Regions from separate parts of the Fictibacillus sp. EA-CB0309 genome, predicted to be linked through region 2. Evidence: riboswitches for the same ligand, from Rfam matches in the RefSeq annotation. Region 2 holds a riboswitch; each other region holds the start of a gene.
The links. Region 2 has a riboswitch for S-adenosylmethionine ahead of ACEWFH_RS16320 (LVIVD repeat-containing protein). Riboswitches for the same ligand answer to the same signal wherever they lie in the genome.
Positions count from the first base shown of each region.

Region 1 (9,017 bases), 1.6 Mb from region 2:
CATCTTGAATTTCTATCACCCTTACTTTGGCGTTACCTTCAATGGTTTCATAGACCTTTTGAAAAAATCTTTGTTCCAAGTAAAGAAACGAGGCAAATTCTGTACAGTAAAAGTTTTACAAATGTTGAAATATGGTCAAGAGGAGTTGACTGTGACATGTTCACACCTCATAATCATGACTCTCTCGTTCGAGAAAAATATAACATCTCAGAGAAATATATCTTTTTGTATGTCGGCAGGCTGGCACCTGAAAAAGATTTAGAGATTCTATATGAAATGATAAGTAAATTACCTCAATCATTAAGAGAAAATGTTCACTGGCTCATTGTTGGCGACGGCCCAAGCAGATACATGGTAGATCAATGGGAAAAGAAATATTCTAATGTAACTTGTTCAGGTTATCTATCTGGAGAAGAGCTTGCACGTGTATATTCTGCAGCAGACCTTTTTGTATTTCCTTCTTCAACAGAAACATTCGGCAATGTAGTTCTTGAAGCAGCGGCATCTGGATTGCCTGCAATCGTATCCGATCGTGGCGGGGTAAAAGAAATCGTTCAAGATGGCCTTACAGGTAGAATTTGCGAGGCTGGAAGTGCAGAATCGTTTATTCAAAATGCAGTATCCTTGTTGGATGACCCCATGCTCTTACAATCTATGAAATTAAAAGCAAGGCATTATGCGTTAACTCAATCTTGGTCAGCCATTTTTGGAAACCTTTTGATGCATTATGAGGAAGTTGCATACAAGAAGAACAAAAGCAAAACCATTATTGCATAAAAACGGCATGTTGAAGAAAAAGAATGTGGTTGGGGGAGTTTTGGTCTTATTACTGAGATCCAGAGATATTTTAAATAATTGAAGGCTTTTTAGAAGAGGATTGACTCATTTTCACGGAGTAAATCCTTTTTTGTTTGTTATAAAATAGTTGTAATCCTGAAATGAACACCTGTAACATCCATGTTTTTTAAGGAACAAATTCCATTTTTTAATGATTTCAATTAAGGAAGGACCAATTAATTTCACATTAAATTAAATATATTCACGATAATTTTAGTAATTTCACATTCGTGATGCTTCACCTAATTTAAAAAGAAACAGACTCCCAAGAGGAAGTCTGTTTTTACATACCATTAAATATTAGCTTGTTTCTTAAGCTCTTCTGCTTTATCTGTTTTCTCCCAAGGAAGCTCAACATCTGTACGGCCAAAATGACCATATGCAGCAGTTTGCTTGTAGATCGGACGGCGAAGATCAAGCATCTTGATGATTCCAGCCGGACGAAGATCGAAGTTGTTGCGAACTAGTTCTACAAGAACTTCTTCAGAAACTTTACCTGTTTCAAATGTGTTTACAGCGATTGATACTGGTTGAGCAACACCGATTGCATACGCAAGCTGAACTTCAACTTTGTCAGCAAGACCAGATGCAACGATGTTCTTCGCAACATAACGAGCAGCGTATGCAGCAGAACGGTCAACTTTTGTAGCATCCTTACCAGAGAATGCACCGCCACCGTGACGAGCATATCCACCGTAAGTATCAACGATGATCTTACGTCCCGTAAGACCAGCGTCACCTTGAGGTCCACCGATTACGAAACGGCCTGTTGGGTTGATGAAGTATTTTGTGTTCTCATCGATTAACTCAGCAGGAACAACTGGCTTGATTACTTTTTCTTTAACGTCTCTTTGAATTTCTTCAAGCGTGTTTTCCGGGTGATGCTGAGTAGAGATTACGATTGTATCGATACGAACTGGTTTGTCGTTCTCATCATATTCAACTGTAACTTGAGTTTTTCCATCTGGACGCAAGTAAGGAATCTCTTCAGTCTTACGAACTTCCGTAAGGCGACGAGATAATTTATGAGCGAGTGAGATTGGAAGAGGCATAAGCTCTTCTGTTTCGTTACAAGCAAATCCGAACATAAGACCTTGGTCCCCTGCACCGATTGCTTCGATCTCAGCATCTGTCATAGAACCTTCTCTTGCTTCAAGAGCTTGGTCAACACCCATTGCGATATCGGCAGATTGCTCATCGATAGAAGTTAATACTGCACACGTTTCAGAATCGAAACCATATTTCGCACGGTCATAACCGATTTCTTTAATTGTCTCACGTACAACTTTTGGGATGTCTACATAAGTAGAAGTTGTGATCTCACCTGCAACAAGTACTAGACCTGTTGTTACAGATGTTTCACATGCTACACGAGCATTGGCATCATTAGCTAAAATTTCATCTAGAATCGCATCTGAGATCTGGTCACAGATTTTATCTGGATGTCCTTCTGTAACGGATTCAGATGTAAATAAACGACGACTAACTTTTTTGGACAAGTTAATATCCTCCCTTTAACTGCTTTCAGTATGATACGGTACTTTATTCTTATCTATTTTGCACAGTTTATGTTCTTAACCTGAAAAAGGCATAAAAAAGCCCTTCCCTGTTTCACATACATTCACGAGGGAAAAGGTTTATAAATCCAAATGCCTTCAACCTCTTATTGTCCAAGGTTATTTTCACCTTGCAGGTTAGCACCTTTTCATTTCGAGTGGATCGTCATTCACCACTTTCATGTCGGTTGCTGGGTTTCATAGGGCCTGTCCCTCCACCTACTCAGAATAAGAGTAGCCGTTCTCGGAATATGATAGCGCAACGGTACACCTATGTCAATAGAAAACACTAGGAATATCAATAAGTTTATGACGTTGAGACGTTATTATTGAAAGCGTTTTTAATATGACGGATAATACTCATGAATTATGATCTTTTTTTGTGAAGTACGAACTTTTTTGATGCACTTTCATAAAATAGTATACATTATTTAATTTAATGTGTTATACTAATTTTCGAATATATCACTCTAGGATAAAGGATGGTACTGTCTGATATGAATACTTTGGAATTTACGACAACCTTAAATGAACTTGTGACCCGTGAAACAACTCACCAGAACTTACCTGTTCCGGTTTTAGTAGAAAAATCTCTTAAGCGTAAAGAAGGCATCCTGACATCCACAGGAGCTCTTCAAGCTACTACGGGAAATACACAGGCCGTTCCCCTGAGGATAAATTTATCGTTGAAGACGCCTCCGTTAAAGAATCAATTGACTGGGGAAAGGTAAATAAACCTTTTTCACCTGAAAACTTTGATAAATTATACAAAAAAGTGCTTCAATACTTAGGCAGCAAAGAAGAATTATTCCTATTTAAAGGATTTGCTGGTGCAGACCGCGAGTATCGCCTTCCAATTCAAGTTATTAACGAGTACGCTTGGCATAACTTGTTTGCTCATCAAATGTTTGTACGCCCGAACCAAGATGAGCTAGCTGCTCACGAATCACAGTTCACGGTTGTTTCAGCACCTGGATTCCAAGCAAATCCAGCAGAAGATGGAACAAACTCTGAAACATTTATCATCATATCCTTTGAAAGACGCATCGTACTTATCGGTGGAACAGAATATGCTGGTGAAATTAAAAAATCCGTATTCTCTGTTATGAACTATATGCTTCCTGAAAAAGGGATTCTTTCCATGCATTGTTCAGCAAACGTTGGCAACGAAGGGGACGTTGCACTTTTCTTCGGTCTTTCTGGAACTGGAAAAACTACACTTTCCGCTGATCCAAACCGCCGTTTGATCGGGGATGATGAGCACGGCTGGGCTAACACTGGAGTCTTCAATATAGAAGGCGGATGTTACGCAAAAACAATCGATCTATCTAAAGAAAAAGAACCGCAAATCTGGAACGCGATCCGTTTTGGAAGCGTACTAGAAAACGTAATGATCGATCCAGATTCAAGAGTAGCTGATTACAAGGACTCCACATTAACAGAAAATACACGAGCAGCCTATCCAGTAGATGCTATTCCAAATATCATTCAACCAAGTGTTGCAGGTCATCCGAACACGATCATCTTCTTAACGGCTGATGCATTCGGAGTATTGCCTCCAATCAGCAAACTAACTAAGGAACAAGCGATGTACCATTTCTTGTCTGGATACACAAGTAAACTTGCTGGAACTGAAAGAGGTGTAACATCACCACAAGCAACGTTCTCAACTTGCTTTGGAGCACCTTTCCTTCCATTACCGGCTACAGTTTACGCTGAAATGCTTGGAAAGAAAATCGATCAGCACAATGTGCAAGTATACCTTGTTAACACAGGCTGGTCAGGCGGAGAGTACGGTGTTGGAAGCCGTATGAACTTAGGACACACACGTGCAATGGTGCAGGCAGCATTAGAAGGTGAGCTAACTTCTGTTGAAACCGTTGTAGATCCGATCTTTGGGCTTCATATTCCAACACATTGCCCTGGTGTGCCTGACCAAGTTCTTCAACCAAAGAAAACATGGGATGACCAAGATCAATATGATGTGAAAGCAAAAGAACTTGCTGCTAAATTTAAAGCGAACTTCGAAAAGTTCAATTCCGTTTCATCTGAGATTTCACAAGCTGGACCATTAGTATAACGACATGAATCATCAACCTCCCATTCTTGTAATGGGAGGTTTTTTGTATTTGTCGAATAAATTGTATTGCAAACTGACACCGTTGTCACTTAATATAATGACATGAATGTCAATTTAATTATAGGGGCTGATGAATTGGAACAATCTTCAGAAAAACTGCTTCAAAACAAACCGTATCGTTTTTTAATCTCTGCTCAGCTAATTTCAAACCTTGGTGACTGGCTCTCTATGTTAGCCGTCTTTACTCTTGTAGGGCTAAAGTGGAATGCAACACCATTTGAAATTTCTTTGATCGTGTTATCTCTCGCTATTCCCATGACGTTATTAGGACCTGTCTCAGGGGTATTCTCTGATCGTTTAGAAAGAAAACACATCATGATCGCATCTGATATAGCAAGAGGATTCATTATTATGGGTTTGATATTTGCCGATCAATTATGGCACATCTACACGTTATTATTTTTACTAGGTGTTTGTTCTTCTATTTTTAATCCAGCGAAAAACGGAAAGCTTAAGGAGATCGTTCCAAATCACCACATGCAGCAAGCAGCCTCTATAAGCTCATTGATTGAAAATGGCACAAAAATTATAGGACCCGCATTAAGTGGATTTCTTCTTGTGCTTTGGGATATGAAAATTATTTTTATTATTGATTCATTATCTTTCTTTCTATCTGCTCTTCTTTTAATTAAGATTCCAGTTAATCCTTCCAAATCTCTAACTACATCGACAGAAAACAAGCCCGCTCAGAGTTTTACAAAAGAATTGGCAGAAGGATTTTTGTTTATAAAATCTGTTCCTTTTATCCTTTACGGAACGATTTTGATGGCCGTGATGATGTTTGTATTGCAGATGGCAGATTCTCAGTTTGTCATTCTATTTCGAGAGCTTAAAGAGGTGTCTTCCAGCCTAATCGGAACTGTTATGGCAGCTTCAGGTGCTGGGTTTATTATTTCAGGTCTTTTATTAAGCAAGATTGAGGTAAAAAAAGCAGTGAACAGTATGATAGGTGGTTGTTTCATATTAGGATTAGGGTTCGGAAGCATCGCCTTTCTTACTTATCTCCAGCTCCCTTGCCTTTTGTATGGGCGTCTATCTTGGCTTGCATCGGCTCATTAGGAGCAGGGTTCGTCTTTATTCCGTTTCAGTCAACCGTTATGAAAGAAACACCTTCTGAGATGAGCGGACGAACACTAGGAACAATAGGAAGCATCATGATGTTTTCAAGCTTGGTAGGACCTCTTGCCGGTGGAATTCTAGGGAACTATATAGGCGTCGTTCCTTTGTTCCTGGCATCCTCTTGTGGATTATGCTTAATAAGTGTGATAGCCTTTTTCTTAAGAAAACCATTTGGAAAGGAAAAAGCAGAATATGTCACCGAAAGTAACAGAAAGTCACAAAGAGCAGCGGAGGCGCAGCATTCTTGATGCGGCTAAAGAGATATTTGCTAAAAAAGGATACGAAGCTTTTGTTATGCAAGATGTAATAGATGCCGTTGATTTAAGCAGAGGTGGCGTATACTCATACTTTTCCAATAAAGAAGATTTGTTTGAATCCGTATTGCAATCCATGCATGAATCATTTAGTAATGGAATTAAAGAATTAGCTGACACCCATTCGATCTGGGAATCTCTTTCCAACGAATTCGAAAGCTACAAAAAGATTGAAGACAAACAAGATCAATTTACTGCTGTGCAAATAGAATTTTTCCTAATCAATCGAAGAGTACCAGAAAAAGCTGCTTATTTTAAGAATCGTTACAAATTTGCGATTGAACAATTTGTTTGGTTGTTTCAGCAAGGGATAGAAAGTGGAGAATTCCAGCCAAAGTATCCACTAGAGGCGATCGCCAGATATTATATTACGTTTAACGACGGCATTCATATTTCAACGGTATTCGTAACGAAACAAGATATTGATTATAACCAACAAATCGACATCTTCTTATCTCAATTAGCACACATGTTAGGCGTAAAACAAAAGTAAAAAGAAGCTGATCATTCAGCTCCTTTTCCGTGTTCCTTCATCCATTCGCATAGCGCGTATGTAATTTTTCTGTTTTCTTTTGGCGGAAAGTAGTGCGTGTATTCCGGATAGATCCAGGTTTCACAAGGCTTCCCCAGCTCTTTTAACCTTTTTTCAATTTTATGTGTATGCTCCACACTTACGTTTTCATCTTTCATCCCGTGAATACAAAGTAATGGTGCCTCTAATTCCCCAATATAATAGAGCGGTGATCTCCACTCAAATTCTTCCGGATATTTTTCTGGTGTTCCTCCAATAACCCGCTTCATCATTCTCCGTAAATCTTCTCTCTTCATACGTAATAGCCATATCCGTTACACCGCCCCACGTTACAACCGATCGAATTTCAGGAAACTTTATAGCCGTAAAAAGAGCCATTGGTCCTCCTCTAGAAAACCCAAACACATGAATGTTATTTTCATCTACTTTCGGAAACTGTTTTAATACTTCAAATGCAGCAAAAGCATCTGTTCGGTCTTCTCCAGCAAAATCCTCATTCCCCTCTCCGCCTTGGTTCCCTCGATAATAAGGTGCCATTACGACAAAACCTTGAGAAGCGAACTGAATGATTCGTGCAATCCTTACCATCCCTACCGATTTAATTCCGCCTCGAAGGTATAGAAACCCCGGAAAAGGACCTTTCCCTTCTGGCAATGCTGCAAGTCCTTTAATTTTTAATCCATCATTTAAATAAGTGACGACATACAACCGAATTGTTGGATGTGGGGAAGGAAATCGCTGCCACTCTATATTTTTTGCTTTTTTCATTCCGACACTCCTTGAAATTTTAGTAGGCAAACACACATTTAACGCAATCACATACATTATTACATAAAAGTCATGACTTCATCCCTATTTGCAGGAGGATCCGATATGAAACTAATTAAAAGAAAATTAAGCATATTGTTCACATGTTTACTAGCCTTCTCCATGCTGCTTGCAGGGTGCAACACTTCGAGCCCTAAACAAGAAAAAGTACGAATTGCAGAAGTAACCCGATCCATCTTTTATGCCCCTCAATATGTTGCAATTGAAAAGGGATTCTTTAAAGATGAAGGTTTGGATGTAGAGCTAACAACCACTTGGGGCGGCGACAAAACGATGACTGCTTTATTGTCAGATGGTGCAGATGTTGCACTTGTTGGTTCTGAAACAACGATCTACGTACATGCTCAAGATTCTACAGATCCCGTTATCAATTTTGCACAGCTAACGCAAACAGACGGTACGTTTTTAGTCGCACGTAAAAAACCAGAATTCTTTTCATGGGATCAGTTAAAAGGCAGTACGTTCTTAGGACAACGTAAAGGCGGCATGCCGCAAATGGCTGGTGAATTTGGTCTTAAGAAACATGGCATCGATCCCAAAAATGACTTAACGATGATTCAGAATATTGATTTTGCTAATATCGCTAACGCTTTCGCATCAGGCACAGGTGATTACGTTCAGCTATTCGAGCCTCAAGCAAGTCTTTTTGAACAAGAAGGAATTGGACACATCGTAGCTTCTTTCGGAGCCGAATCAGGTAAGATTCCTTATACAACCTTTATGGCTAAAGAAAGCTACATGAAAGAAAATAAAGAAACATTAGAGAAATTTACAAAAGGTTTATATAAAGCACAACTATGGGTTGAAAACCATTCTGCTGAAGAAATCGCTAAAGTGATCGCACCTTATTTTGAAGATACCCCTGTTGAATTAATCGAAACAGTAGTGGATCGCTATAAGAGTCAGCACAGCTTTGCGCTTAATCCTATTTTAGATGAAGAAGAATGGAATAACCTTCAGACGATTATGGATGAAGCTGGAGAGCTACCGAAAAAAGTGGATTATAAAGTTCTTGTAGACACTTCATTAGCAAAAGAAGCCATTAAATAAGTTCAGGAGGGATCGTCGTGGCTTTTTTACAACTAAAATCAGTCGGTCAAACCTACTTTTCTAAGACCTCTGCCACAACGGCCTTGGAAGATATAACGCTTTCTGTTAATGAGGGTGAGTTCATTTCCATACTTGGACCAAGCGGGTGCGGTAAATCTACTCTTCTGTCCATTATTGCAGGCCTGTTGCTTCCGACTGTGGGTTCTGTCTTGGTAAACAACCAGCAGATTACTCAGCCACATCCAAAAATAGGCTATATGCTGCAGCAAGATTACTTGTTTCCGTGGAAAACCATCGAGGATAATATTACGCTTGGTTTAAAACTGAGGAATCAACATTCATTCGAACACATTCAAGCAGCATTCTCATTATTAAAAGAAATTGGATTAGATCATACAAGAAGCAAATATCCTTCAGAGCTTTCTGGAGGGATGAGGCAGAGGGTCGCACTCGTTCGAACATTAGCCACCCAGCCTAAGATGCTTTTGCTTGATGAACCTTTTTCCGCGCTTGACTACCAAACGAAGTTAAAGCTCGAGGATCTTGTATCATCCACTCTAAAAGAACACGGGAAAACGGCTATTCTTGTAACGCATGACATCGGTGAAGCGATTGCAATGAGCGACACGGTAATCTTGTTA
Region 1 is NZ_CP169271.1:1,269,323-1,278,339, reverse strand. It holds gene ACEWFH_RS07080 (glycosyltransferase family 4 protein) at 1-777, shown strand, start outside; gene metK (methionine adenosyltransferase) at 1,131-2,336, opposite strand; SAM riboswitch class I at 2,498-2,628, opposite strand; partial or broken gene pckA (phosphoenolpyruvate carboxykinase (ATP)) at 2,891-4,473, shown strand; gene ACEWFH_RS07065 (MFS transporter) at 4,609-5,592, shown strand; gene ACEWFH_RS07060 (MFS transporter) at 5,571-5,900, shown strand; gene ACEWFH_RS07055 (TetR/AcrR family transcriptional regulator) at 5,845-6,459, shown strand; partial or broken gene ACEWFH_RS07050 (alpha/beta hydrolase family protein) at 6,471-7,266, opposite strand; gene ACEWFH_RS07045 (ABC transporter substrate-binding protein) at 7,429-8,376, shown strand; gene ACEWFH_RS07040 (ABC transporter ATP-binding protein) at 8,394-9,017, shown strand, end outside.
Region 1: it holds a riboswitch for S-adenosylmethionine, as region 2 does, so the genes downstream of both, metK (methionine adenosyltransferase) here and ACEWFH_RS16320 (LVIVD repeat-containing protein) in region 2, are expected to answer to the same signal.

Region 2 (5,743 bases):
GTACATATTGTTTATATGAATAAATAATTAGCTTATTAAAGTAATAATAAACATAATTTTAAAGGAGTACATACATGTCAAAAGATAAGAACCCCTTTTTCTCTGATGAATACTTAACAGAACTAGCTGAAGAAATTAATGAGCAGTTTGGTTTTGAAAATGAAAAAGCTGACATTTCAAATAAGAGGCCTACACCCAGATACTAAAAAAGAACCCAATTGTGGTTCTTTTTTTAGTTTGTATTCACCATCAAGCCCTTACTCGATTAACAGCAATTAACATCAAGAAGGAAATCCCAACAACACTCGCTACCCACATCCAGGCGAGATCCATATTTCCGGAGTCAATCGCCATGTAGATCGCGGTGGATACCGTTTGCGTTTTTCAGGAATATTCCCCGCGAACATTAGTGTTGCACCAAACTCACCCAATGCTCGTGCAAAACTTAAGATGCTACCGGATATAATCGCCCTAAGTGCTAAAGGAATGGATATCCTCATAAAAACATGCCATTCATTCGCGCCATCTACTCGTGCCGCATTTTCGATATCTCCGTCAATGGACTCGAAACCAGCTTTTGCCGATTGATACATGAGCGGAAAGGCAACAACCGAAGACGCAATCACAGCGGCCCACCATGTAAACATGATCGGCTGGTGAAATAACCATTCAATGAGTTGCCCGCCAGGACCCTCTCTTCCGAATAGTACAATTAAAAGAAAACCGACAACCGTTGGCGGCAGCACTAATGGCAATAAAAAGAACGTTTCAACAACTGATTTCCCTTTGAATTTCTTATGAGCCATCACCCGTCCAAAAAACAAGCCTGTACCGATTACGAGAATTGCCGCAACCAGTGCAATTCCTAACGACAGTTTGACTGGTGACCAAAAGTCGATAACCATCTATTTTCCTACCCGCTTAAATCCGTACTCTTCAAATGTTTTGATTGACTCCTCTTTTTTCAGGAATTCATAAAACTGCTTGGCCTCTTTTTGGTGTGAACTGTTTTTAATCACACCGACCGGATAGACAATGGGTGAATGAGTTTGTTCGTTTGCGGTTGCTGCAATTCTTACTTTATCCGAGATTATGGCGTCTGTTTTGTAAACGATTCCCGCGTCCACATTCCCTGTTTCTACATATGTAAGCACTTGGCGAACATCTTTGGCAAAGACAACTTTCTTTTCGATCTCGTTCCATAGATTTAGGTTTTCAAGTGTTTCTTTCGCGTACGTTCCAGCTGGCACAGACTCTGGTGTACCGATTGAGATTCTGTCGGTTTTCGGTAAATCCTCAAACCCTTTTTTATTCGAGTTGGTAGAAACAATTAGCACCAATTCGTTCCTAACAAGATCCGTTCCCGTGTTCTTATCGATGAATCCCTCTTTTATAAGCAAATCATATTTATCTTCTGCAGCAGAGAAAAAGAGGTCCACGGGTGCACCTTGTGCAATTTGTTGCTGCAGTGCTCCTGACGCTCCAAAGTTATATGTAATCTTTATGTTCGGATGTTCTTTTTCATATAGGGTTTTCATTTCAGTGAGTACATCCTGTAAACTTGAAGCTGCTGAGATGGTAAGTTCGATCTTTTCATCTGATTTGACACTATGTTTCCGCTCTTTTTGCCCGCAGCTTGAAAGGATAATAGTAAGTAAAACCATACAGAAAAACACATAAAACCACTTTTTCAACATTTTTCTTCCTTCCTAAGCAAGATCATTACCTCTGATTATAACAAAATAGTTTAAATGAATCCTATTTTAGAGAGTTGACCTGTGGCATTTGAAAGTAAAACGAAAAAGGCTGTCCGAAAAGTATTTTCTACTTTACGAACAACCTCCAACCTTACTCTGTCACCGAGAGTAAACTTTATTTACTTATTATTTTTCTGTAAAACTTTTAAACCTGTTCCCATGTCAGATGCGAGTACATAGTTTTGATCTACGAAAACTCCCCAAATGTTCGCATTAGCAGGAACATATTTCCCGATCTGAACAGGTTTACTCGGGTTTGTGATATCAACGGCTCTCACTCCGCCTGCATAGTGAGAAAGGTACAATGTATTTCCTTGTACTTTTGGATCATGAACAGTCTTACCAAACGTGACTTGCTTATTCGGATCTTCTGAAATATCTTCTGTCAGATCTGTTTTGAACTCACTTAAAAGTTTTGGATTTGTTTTATCCTTAATGTCAAAGATTCTTGTGTAACCATACGATTGCTCGTAACCTGGCTTAATTGGCGCATATACCTCTCTTGTTTCAACAAGTACCGTGCCGCCTTTTGCAAGTGCAGCCGAGTGTGCAGAACCTTGTTGATCAGAAGCAAATGTTGTTCTTCCCTCATATTTTACGTTTTCAGGGTCGGAGATATCTAAAATGATTGTTCCAAGGTCCCAGAAAGAAAGGAAGGCTGTTTTTCCTGTTTCATCCGCATAAGCGCTATGGTTGAATACCGGTCGCTTCTTGCCGTCTGGCGCGTTCCAGTTGTATCCGTCAAAGTCTTCACTCACTTCTGGCAGTGAGCGAGGATCAAATTCGTAAAGCTTCTTAGGCTCAGCTGGATTCGTCACATCAACAAGCTGGAAGTCCTTCTCTTTTCCATGAGAATAGTAATCAGCGTATGGATTCGCTGCGAGAACCAGTACACGTTCCCCTTGCGTCGTTAAATATAATTCATGTGTTCCTCTTGTTTTCTTTGTTACTTCATAGAACCCTAATTTCTTAGGTTCATATGGATTGGTTACGTCGTATAAAAGAAACCCACCTTTGGAATCCGGATTTTTATTATTTAGTTGCTGAACAGATACAACAGCTAAATCTCCTTTAAAAGATTTTGTGTTTACCGTTTTAACGATTACTTTTTCCTGCCAAGTTCCAGGAATGTCTTGATCTGCGAAAACAGCAACCTCTTTAGGGTTGGATGGGTCTTTTAAGTCAAACACACGAACCCCGCCGTTTCCTCCTCCAGAAGTATGTGTCCCTGTGTAAGCAAATCCTTTATGTGCATACACGTCGGCTGTACTGTTTTTGACACCTTCTCTAATTTCTTTCAAAGGGACAGCTGCTGCTTCGTGCAAATACCTTAAGTTCTTACTTCCTTCTGTCACCGGAACAGAATTGATCTCATCAGGGTTACGCTGACCTTTTTCAATGTTGATGTCTCCCAGTTCATCGTGCGCATATGTAACTGGTAAGATAGACGAAACCGTTAACCCCGTGACTAGCGCTGTACTTAACAAAAATTTTCTTTTCAAAATAATTCCTCCTTAGATTTTTTGATAGAAACTCTACAAGAGGCAGAATACAAAAAGCCTTCTGAACTCATAAAAGAGACAGAAGGCTTCCGAAAAAAATCCGATTTCCTCTCATCTCTCAGCGTTCGCTGTTAGATTTAGCACCGTTTTCCTACTGGCTATTCAGTAAGAATGGTTGCCGGGTTTCATAGGGCTAATTCCCTCCACCTGCTCTTAATAAGAGTATTCCTATCAAATTACTATGTATTATTACAGGAATTTCATGTAATGTCAATATATTTTTCTCAAATAAACTTTTGGATGACCTAATTGGTGAAATTTCTTGCTTCAAGCAACCTATCATCACCCATAAAAAAAGAGCAGTCGATATACGGCTGCTCTAAGTTCACTTACTATAACTTTTTCTGCAGTTCCTTAAGTTCCTTATATTCTTGCTCTAATTTGGCTAGAGGCAGTCTGTGGTAATAATCCTTATCGTTTAACTGATACTCTAATTTAGCGGCAGCAAGAATAAAAGTAATGATTCTTTCCCTGCGCTCGTTTACACGGTCAGATAAGATTCCCAGTTTCATTCACCTCGAAAACAAGACGTAATTAATCTAATTTTACTCTGTCACAGCAAGCACAGAACCTTTGTACTCTTTGTCAATAAAGTCTGTGATTTCTTTTGAGTGAAGCACTTCTAGCAATGTTTTGATCGCTTTTTTGTCTTTGTCTCCTTCACGAACCGTGATGATGTTCGCAAATGGTGATTCAGATCCTTCTAGTGCGATAGAATCTTCTTTCGGGTTTAGATCTGCATCAATCGCGAAGTTTGTGTTGATAACAATTGCGTCTCCTTCATCGTGCTCATACGCTTTTGTTAATAGACCTGGATCGATGTCTGCCACAAACTCAAGATTCTTCGGATTTTCTACAATATCGCTAAGCTGTGCTTCATAGCCTTTTCCTTCTTTAAGCTTGATCAGCCCTTCTGCTTCAAAGATGGAAAGAATACGTCCATGCTCAGCAACCGAGTTACTTAAGATTACTTTCGCGCCATCCGGAAGATCCTTCAATGACTTATGTCTCTTCGAATAAACTCCCATCGGCTCAAGGTGAACCGCACCAGCATTTTCAAACTTGTACTTCGGGTTGTCTTTCACTTGCTGTGTCAAATATGGAATGTGCTGAAAGTAGTTCGCATCGATTTCTTTTTCATAAAGTGACTTATTCGGCAAGATGTAGTCTTGGAATGTAACGATTTCTAGATCAACGCCTTTTTCTTTTAAAAGTGGCTTAGCTTCTTCTAAAATCTCAGCATGCGGTACGTTCGATGCCCCAACTACCAGCTTTTCTGTTTTCTCCCCGCCGCTTGTTGCTGATGATCCACAAGCTGCTAATACAAACACTGCCAAACTCGCGAGTAAAACTTGAATTATTCTTTTCATTTCTTTCTCCCCTATTCCCTATTTTTCTATTTTTTCTTTGATAAAAACTCTACAAGAGGCAGCATGCAAAAAGCCTTCTGAGCTCATAAAAGAGACAGAAGGCTTCTCGAAAAATAGATCCGATTTCCTCTCATCTCTCAGCGTGACCACTGTTAGATTTAGCACCGTTTCCATACTGGCGATTCAGTACGAATGGTTGCCGGGCTTCATAGGGCTAATTCCCTCCACCTGCTCTTAATAAGAGTATTCCTATCAAATTACTTTGTATTATTACAGGAATTCCATTACATGTCAAACACTTTTTTCAAATTATTCTGAAACCCATGTGCTGCATGCTTCAAAAGCCAATCAGAAGTGGCCGTGATCAGCTGATCAAAGTGAGCTATGGAAGAAAACGTATGATTCGCGCCTTCAACAAGAACCATCTTACTGCTCCCAACTTTTCGAGCCACTGCTTCATCAAAATAATTTCTGCAATAACCTGATGAAATCACGGGGTCTGCCGTACCATGGATCAAGAGTACGTTGCCATCATAATTCCGAATTTCCTCAATAGGCGCGAAAGCTTGGAGCGACAAGAGAAAATCTTCCGTGATGGCGTATCCTAAATGATCGATTACCGCATGTTCTCCGTTATATCCGACAATCTCCTTAATATCTTCAAAGGGATTTCCTACCGCCGACCATAGGACAACATTCCCGACGCGATCATCCTCAGCCGCTGTACAAGCCGCAACCGCCCCGCCTAGACTATGACCAATTAGCGTTAGTGAATCCCTATCCACGTTCGGAAGCTTGCTGCCATATGAAATTACTCTTTTCGTCTGGTCAATAAAACACGCAAATTCGTTATCCCCATATTCCCCATCGCTTTCACCACAGCCGGCATAGTCAAATCGCAAAACGGCAAATCCAAGTTGCACCAATGCTTGAGCGGTTTTTACAAATAAACGATCCACTCCGATTCGTGTACTCGTAAATCCGTGACAGATGATAATGAGCGGAAACTTTTCGGTGCCACCCTTAAATCCCGCTGGATAATGTATGGTGTGAG
Region 2 is NZ_CP169271.1:2,920,221-2,925,963, forward strand. It holds gene ACEWFH_RS16305 (bacitracin ABC transporter ATP-binding protein) at 75-206, shown strand; partial or broken gene modB (molybdate ABC transporter permease subunit) at 250-905, opposite strand; gene modA (molybdate ABC transporter substrate-binding protein) at 906-1,694, opposite strand; gene ACEWFH_RS16320 (LVIVD repeat-containing protein) at 1,877-3,259, opposite strand; SAM riboswitch class I at 3,368-3,482, opposite strand; gene ACEWFH_RS16325 (hypothetical protein) at 3,652-3,831, opposite strand; gene ACEWFH_RS16330 (MetQ/NlpA family ABC transporter substrate-binding protein) at 3,865-4,689, opposite strand; SAM riboswitch class I at 4,817-4,933, opposite strand; gene ACEWFH_RS16335 (alpha/beta hydrolase family protein) at 4,974-5,743, opposite strand, start outside.

Region 3 (9,017 bases), 900 kb from region 2:
TTAGATAGACTGGGACTAGCTCCAGAGGTAGAAACTGAGAGAATGAGCTTACCTCTTTTTACAACACTAGGAACAATAAAATTGCCAAGGTGTGGTTGATCCGCTATATTCACAAGCTGATTTGAACTTGCCTGAGCTGCAATCCAAGTGTTAACTTCTTTAAAATTGGTCGCCGCAATGATTAGAAATACTTCTTCCAAATCTTCACGTTTCACTTCTCTTTCAATCCAAATCAGCTTTTTTCTGCATGCCATTCCTGAATCTCGTTAACAACAGTTGGACTGATTACAGTAATTTTTGCTTCTTCATTCAAAAAATCCTTAATTTTCCGATAAGCTACCAAACCACCGCCTGCTACAACGACCGTTTTACCAGACAAGTTTACATGTATGGGATACATAGCATTCCTCGCTTTTTAAGAAAATGCATATTTCTTTGTTTCAAGTGTTTCATTGATACGCGTGAGTAAAACATCTTTAAGAATAGAGTGGTAGCCTAGCGTCTCACAAAGAGTTACTTTTTGTTTAGATTGTTGCTGATAGCGGTTTATCGTAAGTTTCATCCCGTTTATTAATAGCCCTGAAAATAGAAGATAAGGCACAACAATAACTTGGTCATATAACTCGCGACTATTCCATAGAGCCTCTTCAAAGCTCGGTTCTGAACCAGTTAGAAAACAAGCTTGAATACTAGGAATCCCGTAATGGTTTTGAACGTTAGACGCGATAGTCTCTAGGTCCCGCTTTACATCTTGATCGGTGCTGCCTCTGCCCACAAGCAGAATATGGGGATTTTCTCTTAAACTAACTGCACTTTTGGTGATCTTCTCCCACAACAAATGCGAAATGGCTTCGTGTACACCGAAGGAACGCCCGTAAATCACTTCAACTCCTGGATATTTATTTTGCAAGTGGTGAAGTTCTTTTGGAATATCAACTTTTATATGGTTAGCACTTAATAAAAACACAGGAATAACAGAGATACTCGTTGCTCCTTTTTGTATACATGTTTCAAATCCTTGAGCGATAGAGGGTTCAGCAAGCTCTAAAAACAAATCTCTTTAATGGGCACATCAACTTGTGCCATACAGAGTTTCACAAATTCTTCCGCTTCTATAAGTCCTTTTTCCAGTCTTGTACCGTGACAGATAAATAGCAATGCCTTCATTTACAGAGCCTCGCTTATGGCAGCTAGCTCATTCGGTTCATCATTCAGCTGTTCAAACCATTTCAGTTCACTGCGAAGACGAACGACTTCACCGACAATGATCATGCTCGGATTCTCAATTTGTTCTCTAACCACGATTTCCTCAATCGTATCGAGTGTACCTGTAACGGTTCGTTGACTCTCTAATGATCCCCATTGAACAAGGGCAACTGGTGTTTCTTTGCTTTTTCCGTGTCTCGTCAACTGTTTACAAATATAACCTAGGTTGCCCACTCCCATATAAATCGCTAACGTATCAATACCGTTCGCTAGACTCTCCCATTTCAGTTCATCTTCTTCCCCTTTTTTACGATGACCGGTAACGACCGCAAAGCTTGAAGCGATATTTCGATGTGTAACAGGAATACCTGCATAAGCTGGTGCTGCAATCCCTGATGTTATTCCAGGAATCACCTCAAACGGAATACGACTTTTTGCAAGTGTTTCTGCTTCTTCTCCACCTCTTCCAAACACGAAGGGATCACCGCCTTTTAGACGAGTTACTACTTTTCCTTTTTGAGCGTGTTTAACTAAGAAACTGTTGATCGTTTCTTGCTTCATGAAATGGTAGTTTGGCAGTTTACCGCAATAAATTAAGTCGCAGTCCGGTTTTGCATAAGAGAGCAGTTCTTTATTCACTAAACGATCATATAAAATGACATCCGCTTCCTGAATACAACGCAGACCTTTTACGGTTATCAACCCTGGATCACCAGGGCCAGCTCCGACAAGATATACTTTTCCCATCATCATCACTCCTTAAGGATTTAATATCGTTTCACGTTCATATAGCACGAACCCGTTGCCTGTACGAATTCTTTTCTTTTCGTAAAGAGAGATCTCGTCAACATCAGGCTGTTTCAAAAATACTTCTCAAGTTCTATATCAACTAACTGAAAAGCCTGTTCATCAGTTGAAGCGGCTATGACAACGGGTATAACCGTTGATTTTGAAATTACTTCAAATCTATATAAATACATGGAGAGACCCCTTCTTATGAGACTTTTTCTTCTAATTCTTCTGCAATTCGGTCCAGTTCTTTCTGAAGCTGTTCAAGCCCAAGTCGGTTTATATAGTCAAAAAAGCTTTCTGATGGAAGCTTTGTATCCTTAAATGTAGTGAGGAAGCGGAAAAGTACTTCGTCTAGTGAATCCGCATGGAACTTTCCTTTAAGCTTTTCGTTAAACTTTCCACCATCATCAAGTGTGCCTCCTACATAAATCTCAAAAGCTTGAACCATCTTTTTTCTTTCGTTTTTAACAATACGCCTTGAAGACCAATATCTGCGATCTGACGCTGTCCGCATGAGTTAGGGCAGCCTACCATATGAATTCTAACGGGAACATCCAGGGTGATTTGCTGATCGAGGTTGTCTGCGATCCTGCGCATCCTTTCTTTCGTTTCAACGAGTGCCAAGTTGCAATACTCGATGCCGGTACAAGAAACAGAATGACCAATGAAAGATAAAGGCTGTGTAGTGATGCGTTTAAAAATGCCTTCTTGTAAAAGCAACTCGACGTTTTCGTGCTTAACGTTAGGAATAATTAAGTTTTGAGAATTTACCGTTCGAATTTCACCGTTTCCGTATTTCTTCGCAATTTCAGCAAGCTCTAAAACTTCATCAGCATGAAGTCGGCCAACAGGTACGTTAAAACCGATATAACTTAATCCCTCTTGCTTTTGAGGATGAACACCATAAAAGTATCCGCCGTTCCATGTTTTAAGAGCATCTTTTCCTTTAGAGTGAAGCGGTCCGGTATATTCTAGAAGCTTTTCTTTAAATTTTTCTGGTCCCCAATCCGCCATCAAGAATTTAAGGCGTGCTAGATGACGCTTTTCCCGATAACCGTAGTCACGGAAAATGGTAGTAATCGCGATTGAAACCTCTTTTACCTGATGCGGTTCAATAAACACATCAAGCGGCTGTGCTAAGAATGGTCTAGATGATAAACCACCGCCGATCTTTATATGAAATCCTGGAATCTCTTTATCTTCCATTTCTTTAAAAGCTGGCGTAAATGCCACACAGTTAATTTCAGCATGAGCACTATTGTTCACATTTGAACTAATGGACATTTTGTATTTTCTCGGCAAGTTAGAGAAATCTTCATTATGCTGAAAAAACTCATATACTTCTTTTACGATCTCAGTCGTATCGAATAGTTCATGTGGATCAATGCCAGCAATTGGATTCCCCATGATATTTCGCGTAATGTCACCGCATGCACCAGCGCTTGATAACCCAACCGCTTCTAACCGATTAAAGATATCCGGGATCTGATCAATCGTAAGCCAGTGAAATTGAATCGCTTGCCGAGTGGTTATATCGAACACGTCTCTTCCGTAATCTTTACAAATGTAAGCAAGAGCTTTTACTTGTTCATAGCTTAAAATGCCTGATGGAACATTAACCCTCATCATGAAATATCCGTCTTTTTTAGGACGCTGCAGATAAAGGCCAGCCCACTTGAAACTATCCCATTCTTCTTTCGGAATAGAAGAAAAGCCGTTTTCTGCGTAATGAGGAATATCTTCAAATATTTTTAAGCCATCTTTTACGAGCTTTTTTGTTCTGTTTTATTGATCTTCGGATTATCTGCCCACGCTTTTTCATATGCCATCGTTTTCGATCTCCTTTATCGTTAGTTAAATCAACTTCCTGTTTATCAAATAGTTTAAGATGATTTCCACACTCTCGGTAATGCTTTGTTCGTTTGTATGAATGGTAAGAGCAGGTGATACCGGTTCTTCGTAAGGTGAATCAATTCCAGTAAAATCAGGAATTTCACCATTTCGTGCTTTGCTGTACAATCCCTTTGGGTCTCTTTTCTCACATTCTTCAATTGGACATGCCACAAAGATTTCAATAAACTCTTCTTCTGAAACAATTGCCTTTGCCTTCTCGCGATCTTGTAAAAATGGAGAGATAAATGCTGTCAGCACAACCGTTCCATTATCAACAAACAGCTTAGAAACTTCTGAGATTCTGCGAATGTTTTCCGTTCTATCTTCATCTGAAAACGATAGGTCACGGTTTAATCCATTTCGGATGTTGTCTCCATCCAGTACATAGTTACGAATGTTTCGCTCGTACAGTTCTTTTGCGAGTGCATTCGCAATGGTTGACTTGCCTGAACCTGAGAGACCGGTAAACCAAAGTACAAAACTAGAATGGTTATTTTGCCTTTGCCTGTCTGCTTTCGTAATCGAGCTATCGTGCCAAATTATATTGTGAGGTTTGCTCATTTGAATCTCCTTTTCGGTGATTTTCTTCATGTTTTCTTAGCCCATTTATTAAGACTTCTACTACTTCTTTACGGCTAAATGTGCTAGGCGGCAAATCACCATTACGAAGCAGCTCTCGTACCTTTGTTCCAGATAGAATCACATGATCTTCACTTGTGTGAGGACACGTTTTTGAAGAGGCCATTGCTTCACATTTTTTACAGAAAAAGCTATGTTCAAAGAAAAGTGTCGTTATGCCGATCTCATCTGCTGTAAACTGTGAAAAGATTTCTTGTGCTTCATATGTCCCGTAATAATTTCCGACGCCTGCATGATCACGGCCTACAATAAAATGTGTACAGCCATAATTTTTTCTAACGAGAGCGTGAAAAATCGCTTCACGTGGACCTGCATAGCGCATTGCGGCTGGAAAAACAGCTAGGAAGACACGGTCACTTGGATAATAATTCTGTAAAAGGACATGATAGCTTTCCATACGAACATCAGCTGGTATATCATCTGATTTCGTTTCACCGACGAGCGGATTTAAGAAGAGGCCATCCACCGTTTCAAGCGCTGTTTTTTGGATATATTCATGTGCACGGTGAACTGGATTTCTCGTTTGAAAGCCTACTACTGTTTTCCATCCCAAATCACTAAACGTCTTTCTCGTTTCACTAGGATCGAGATGATAGGCTTTGAATTCCTTTTTCAGAGGACGTTTAACGAGCGTGATGTCTCCGCCTACGTATACAGAAGGACGCTCTAGCAATTTCTTTACACCAGGGTGATCGTTATCAGTAGTTTTGTAGACTTTCTCTGCCTCTATTTGCTTAATAGGAGTATAGATATCTCCAACCTGCAGGATTCCGTAAGTTTCTCCTTCGTACGTTAACCGAACTTCTTCACCTGCCCTTAGTCCTTCAGCTGTTTCACGATTCACCGGTAACGTGATCGGAAGACTCCAAACTGTTCCATCACTTAGCCTGATGTCATGAACAACAGATTGATAGTCTTCTTGATTTAAAAATCCTGTTAAAGGGCTATATGCTCCTATAGCTATTAATTCAAGGTCGCTAAGTGCTGTCGCATCGAGAGTGATTTCTTTTTGTATGTGGTGATAAGGTGTCTCTGGCTGATAACGGCTGATTAATTTTCCTCCGTGGGGCTGAATTGTACTCATTACGTTTCTCTCCTCCTAAATTTCTCTTTATTGGCTTTCATTTTGATGAAGGCCACATTCTAGTTTCCTAAACCAGACCAACGTCCAGAACGAAGGTCATCTGCGTTTAGTGCAGCCTGTGTACATGGCTCACAACCTATACTGGGATAGCCATTATCGTGAAGTTTGTTGTACGGCAAATTATTTTTGTGTGCGTAACGCCAAATGTCTTTCCAAGTCCAGTGAATAAGCGGGCAAATCTTAATGCTTTTAAATCGCCCATCCCGATTAACAAATTGTGTGTTTTGGCGGGTAGGTGATTGTTCACGGCGGAGGCCAGAAAGCCAGGCTGTTACTCCGTTCAGTTCTTCTTCTAAAGGGATCACTTTTCTAATGTTGCAGCATTGATTCGGATTCAATTTCCAAAGCTCTTCACCGTACTTACTCACCTGTTCTTCAAGAGATAAAGCGGGAGTCTTTAACTTGATCTGAAGAGATGGATATCTTTTCTTCGCTGCTTCAATAACTTCATACGTTTCTTGAAAATGCAGATGCGTATCAAGAAAAACAATTTGAGCATCAGGCTTTATTTGATGAACAAGATCAACAAGGACGCTTCCTTCAATTCCGAAGCTGCACGCGTAAACCAAATCATCTTCATATGTTTCATAAGCCCACTTCAAAACATGCAGTGCACCTTTTGTAGGGTTATCACTGTTAAATTCACGGGTTTTGTTGTCCCATGTTTCGTACGTTAGCAATTTGTTACCTCCTTCTTGCCATTAAAAAAGCGGCTTTAACGTTTTTAGGACACTGCCCATTCGTTAAAACCGCCTCTAGTTTTCTAGTCAGCGAGCTATTTAATTCTTACCTTCTCGTTTTTTCGAGCTGAATTACTTTTCCATCTTGTACGATTAATGTGATTGATCCAAATTTGATACTGCTCAGCATTTTTTCAAGCTGAGGAAGAAAATCGTTTGCACTATTTTCGTTCGCCACTCCACTGCCTCCCTTTTTAAGTCAAATATCTCTTATAAAAACAAAAAAACCTTCCCATTTCGGAAAGATAGTGGAGGTAAACGTATTACCTTATCTTCCAAAATGTAAAAACATTCTGCTGGAGTTAGCACCTTACGATTGCAGGTTGCCGGGTTTCATCGGGCCAGATCCCTTCACCACTCTTGATAAGAGTTTAATTTTTAAAAATCATATCACATCTGAAGCGGATATCAAGACCTATTTTTTAATTTTTCTTTTTTTACAAAATATTTAAACAAACAGTTGACATTTTGTCTTTTTGGAACATATAGTAATAACTAAAATTTCATCCGCATCGCTGATCGGAAAACCGAAGGCTCTTAACATCACTTGTTAAGGGCCTTTTTATTTTGAGGAGGAAAAGTATGAAAAAGTTAATTGTTCTAGCTCTTATCGGACTTGTTGCACAATTGATCGACGGTTCACTTGGAATGGCATATGGAGTAACTTCCACTTCATTGCTCTTAGTAGCGGGTATAGCCCCAGCGGCTGCATCAGCTTCTGTCCACTTAGCAGAAGTCGTAACGACCGCTGCCTCAGGAATATCTCACATTAAGTTTGGAAATGTTGATCGTCAGGTTGTTCTTCGTTTAATACTACCAGGTTCCATTGGTGCTTTTGTTGGAGCTTGTTTTTTAAGCAGTCTTCCTGGAGATGTAGTAAAGCCCTATATTTCAATCTTTCTTATTTTGCTAGGTGTCTATATTCTGTATCGTTTTCTTTTTAAGCTTGGTGAAAAACGGGCAGCTACTAGCAAGCCTTTTACAAAAAAACAACTATTGCCGCTTGGTTTGTTAGCTGGATTTTTAGATGCAACGGGTGGCGGCGGATGGGGTCCTGTCACGACTCCTGTCTTAATGGCAAAGCAAGATATGAAAACAAGAAAAGTGATTGGATCAGTCGATACAAGTGAATTTGCTGTAGCTGTGTCAGCTTCTATCGGTTTCTTTATCTCACTCGGGTGGGAACAAGTCGAATGGCTTTGGGTAGGTGCGCTCATGGCCGGCGGAGTGATCGCTGCTCCAATCGCAGCTTGGCTTGTCCGCTTGATCCCCTCACATATCTTAGGAGTTCTAGTGGGAGGATTAATCATCATCACCAATATTCGAACACTCCTTCTTACTGTTGGACTGTCTTCCGATACGATGTTCTCAATCTACTTTGTTCTTGCAGCCTTTTGGGCTGTTGGCGTAATCTATGCTGTAAAAAGCAACCCCAAAAATAAAAATACGAAATTTTTAAAAAATTCTGTTGACTATTGATTATGAGCTATGTATTATAAATCTTAATTCAATATTCAAATCTTCTTATCCAGAGAGGCGGAGGGACTGACCCTATGAAGCCCGGCAACCAGCGTACACGCATGGTGCTAATTTCAGCAGAACATTAACGTTCTGAAAGATGAGACTTCGATCGTGTGAAATCATCGGGACCTCTTCTTTTGGAAGAGGTCTTTTTTGTTGGATAAGTTGAATCTGAATTCAAATTGGATGCCCAAAAAATTAAAAAATGTTGAGGAGAGATTTGAAAATGAGCGAACAAGCAAAAAACGAAGAAAGACAATTTGGATTTGAGACAATTTCACTGCATGAAGGACAAAAAGTAGATCCGACAACTGGAGCGCGAGCAGTACCGATTTACCAAACTACTTCTTATCAGTTCAACTCTACGGAACATGCTGCTAACTTATTTGCGTTAAAAGAATTCGGGAACATCTACACGCGTTTAATGAATCCGACGCAAGACGCGTTTGAGCAGACAATCGCTAAATTAGAAGGCGGTGTTGGTGCCCTTGCCCTTGCTTCTGGTCAGGCTGCAATCACAAATGCCATTTTCAATATCGCAGGTTCTGGCGATGAGATCGTCGCTTCCACTTCCCTTTATGGTGGTACGTATAATCTTTTCTCTGTAACACTTCCAAAACTCGGCATCCAAACACAATTTGCGGAGATCGATAATCTTCAATCGTTTAAAGATGCCATTACGGAAAAAACAAAAGCAGTATACATCGAGACGATCGGTAATCCAAAAATTGATGTGGCAGATATTCAAGCGATTGCTGATATCGCCCATGAAGCGGGTGTTCCGCTTATTGTAGATAATACACTAGCCACTCCTTACCTGTGCCGTCCAATTGAGCACGGTGCCGATATAGTTGTTCACTCTGCAACGAAATTTATTGGTGGTCACGGAACATCAGTCGGTGGTGTGATCGTTGATTCTGGAAAGTTTGATTGGAGCAACGGAAAGTTCCCAGGCCTGACTGAGCCCGATCCAAGCTATAAAGGAATCGTGTACACCGAAGCATTCGGTCCACTTGCTTATATTTTAAAAGCTCGCGTGCAGCTGCTGCGTGACTTAGGATCTTCCATCGCACCTTTCAACT
Region 3 is NZ_CP169271.1:2,015,584-2,024,600, reverse strand. It holds gene ACEWFH_RS11380 (NAD(P)-dependent oxidoreductase) at 1-215, opposite strand, end outside; gene ACEWFH_RS11375 (precorrin-2 dehydrogenase/sirohydrochlorin ferrochelatase family protein) at 233-400, opposite strand; gene ACEWFH_RS11370 (sirohydrochlorin chelatase) at 416-1,054, opposite strand; gene ACEWFH_RS11365 (hypothetical protein) at 1,045-1,167, opposite strand; gene cobA (uroporphyrinogen-III C-methyltransferase) at 1,168-1,953, opposite strand; partial or broken gene ACEWFH_RS11355 (DUF3906 family protein) at 1,966-2,186, opposite strand; partial or broken gene ACEWFH_RS11350 (nitrite/sulfite reductase) at 2,201-3,827, opposite strand; gene cysC (adenylyl-sulfate kinase) at 3,853-4,452, opposite strand; gene sat (sulfate adenylyltransferase) at 4,418-5,614, opposite strand; partial or broken gene ACEWFH_RS11335 (phosphoadenylyl-sulfate reductase) at 5,642-6,354, opposite strand; partial or broken gene ACEWFH_RS11330 (YezD family protein) at 6,450-6,592, opposite strand; SAM riboswitch class I at 6,680-6,784, opposite strand; gene ACEWFH_RS11325 (sulfite exporter TauE/SafE family protein) at 6,997-7,893, shown strand; SAM riboswitch class I at 7,936-8,039, shown strand; gene ACEWFH_RS11320 (homocysteine synthase) at 8,162-9,017, shown strand, end outside.
Region 3: it holds a riboswitch for S-adenosylmethionine, as region 2 does, so the genes downstream of both, ACEWFH_RS11330 (YezD family protein) here and ACEWFH_RS16320 (LVIVD repeat-containing protein) in region 2, are expected to answer to the same signal.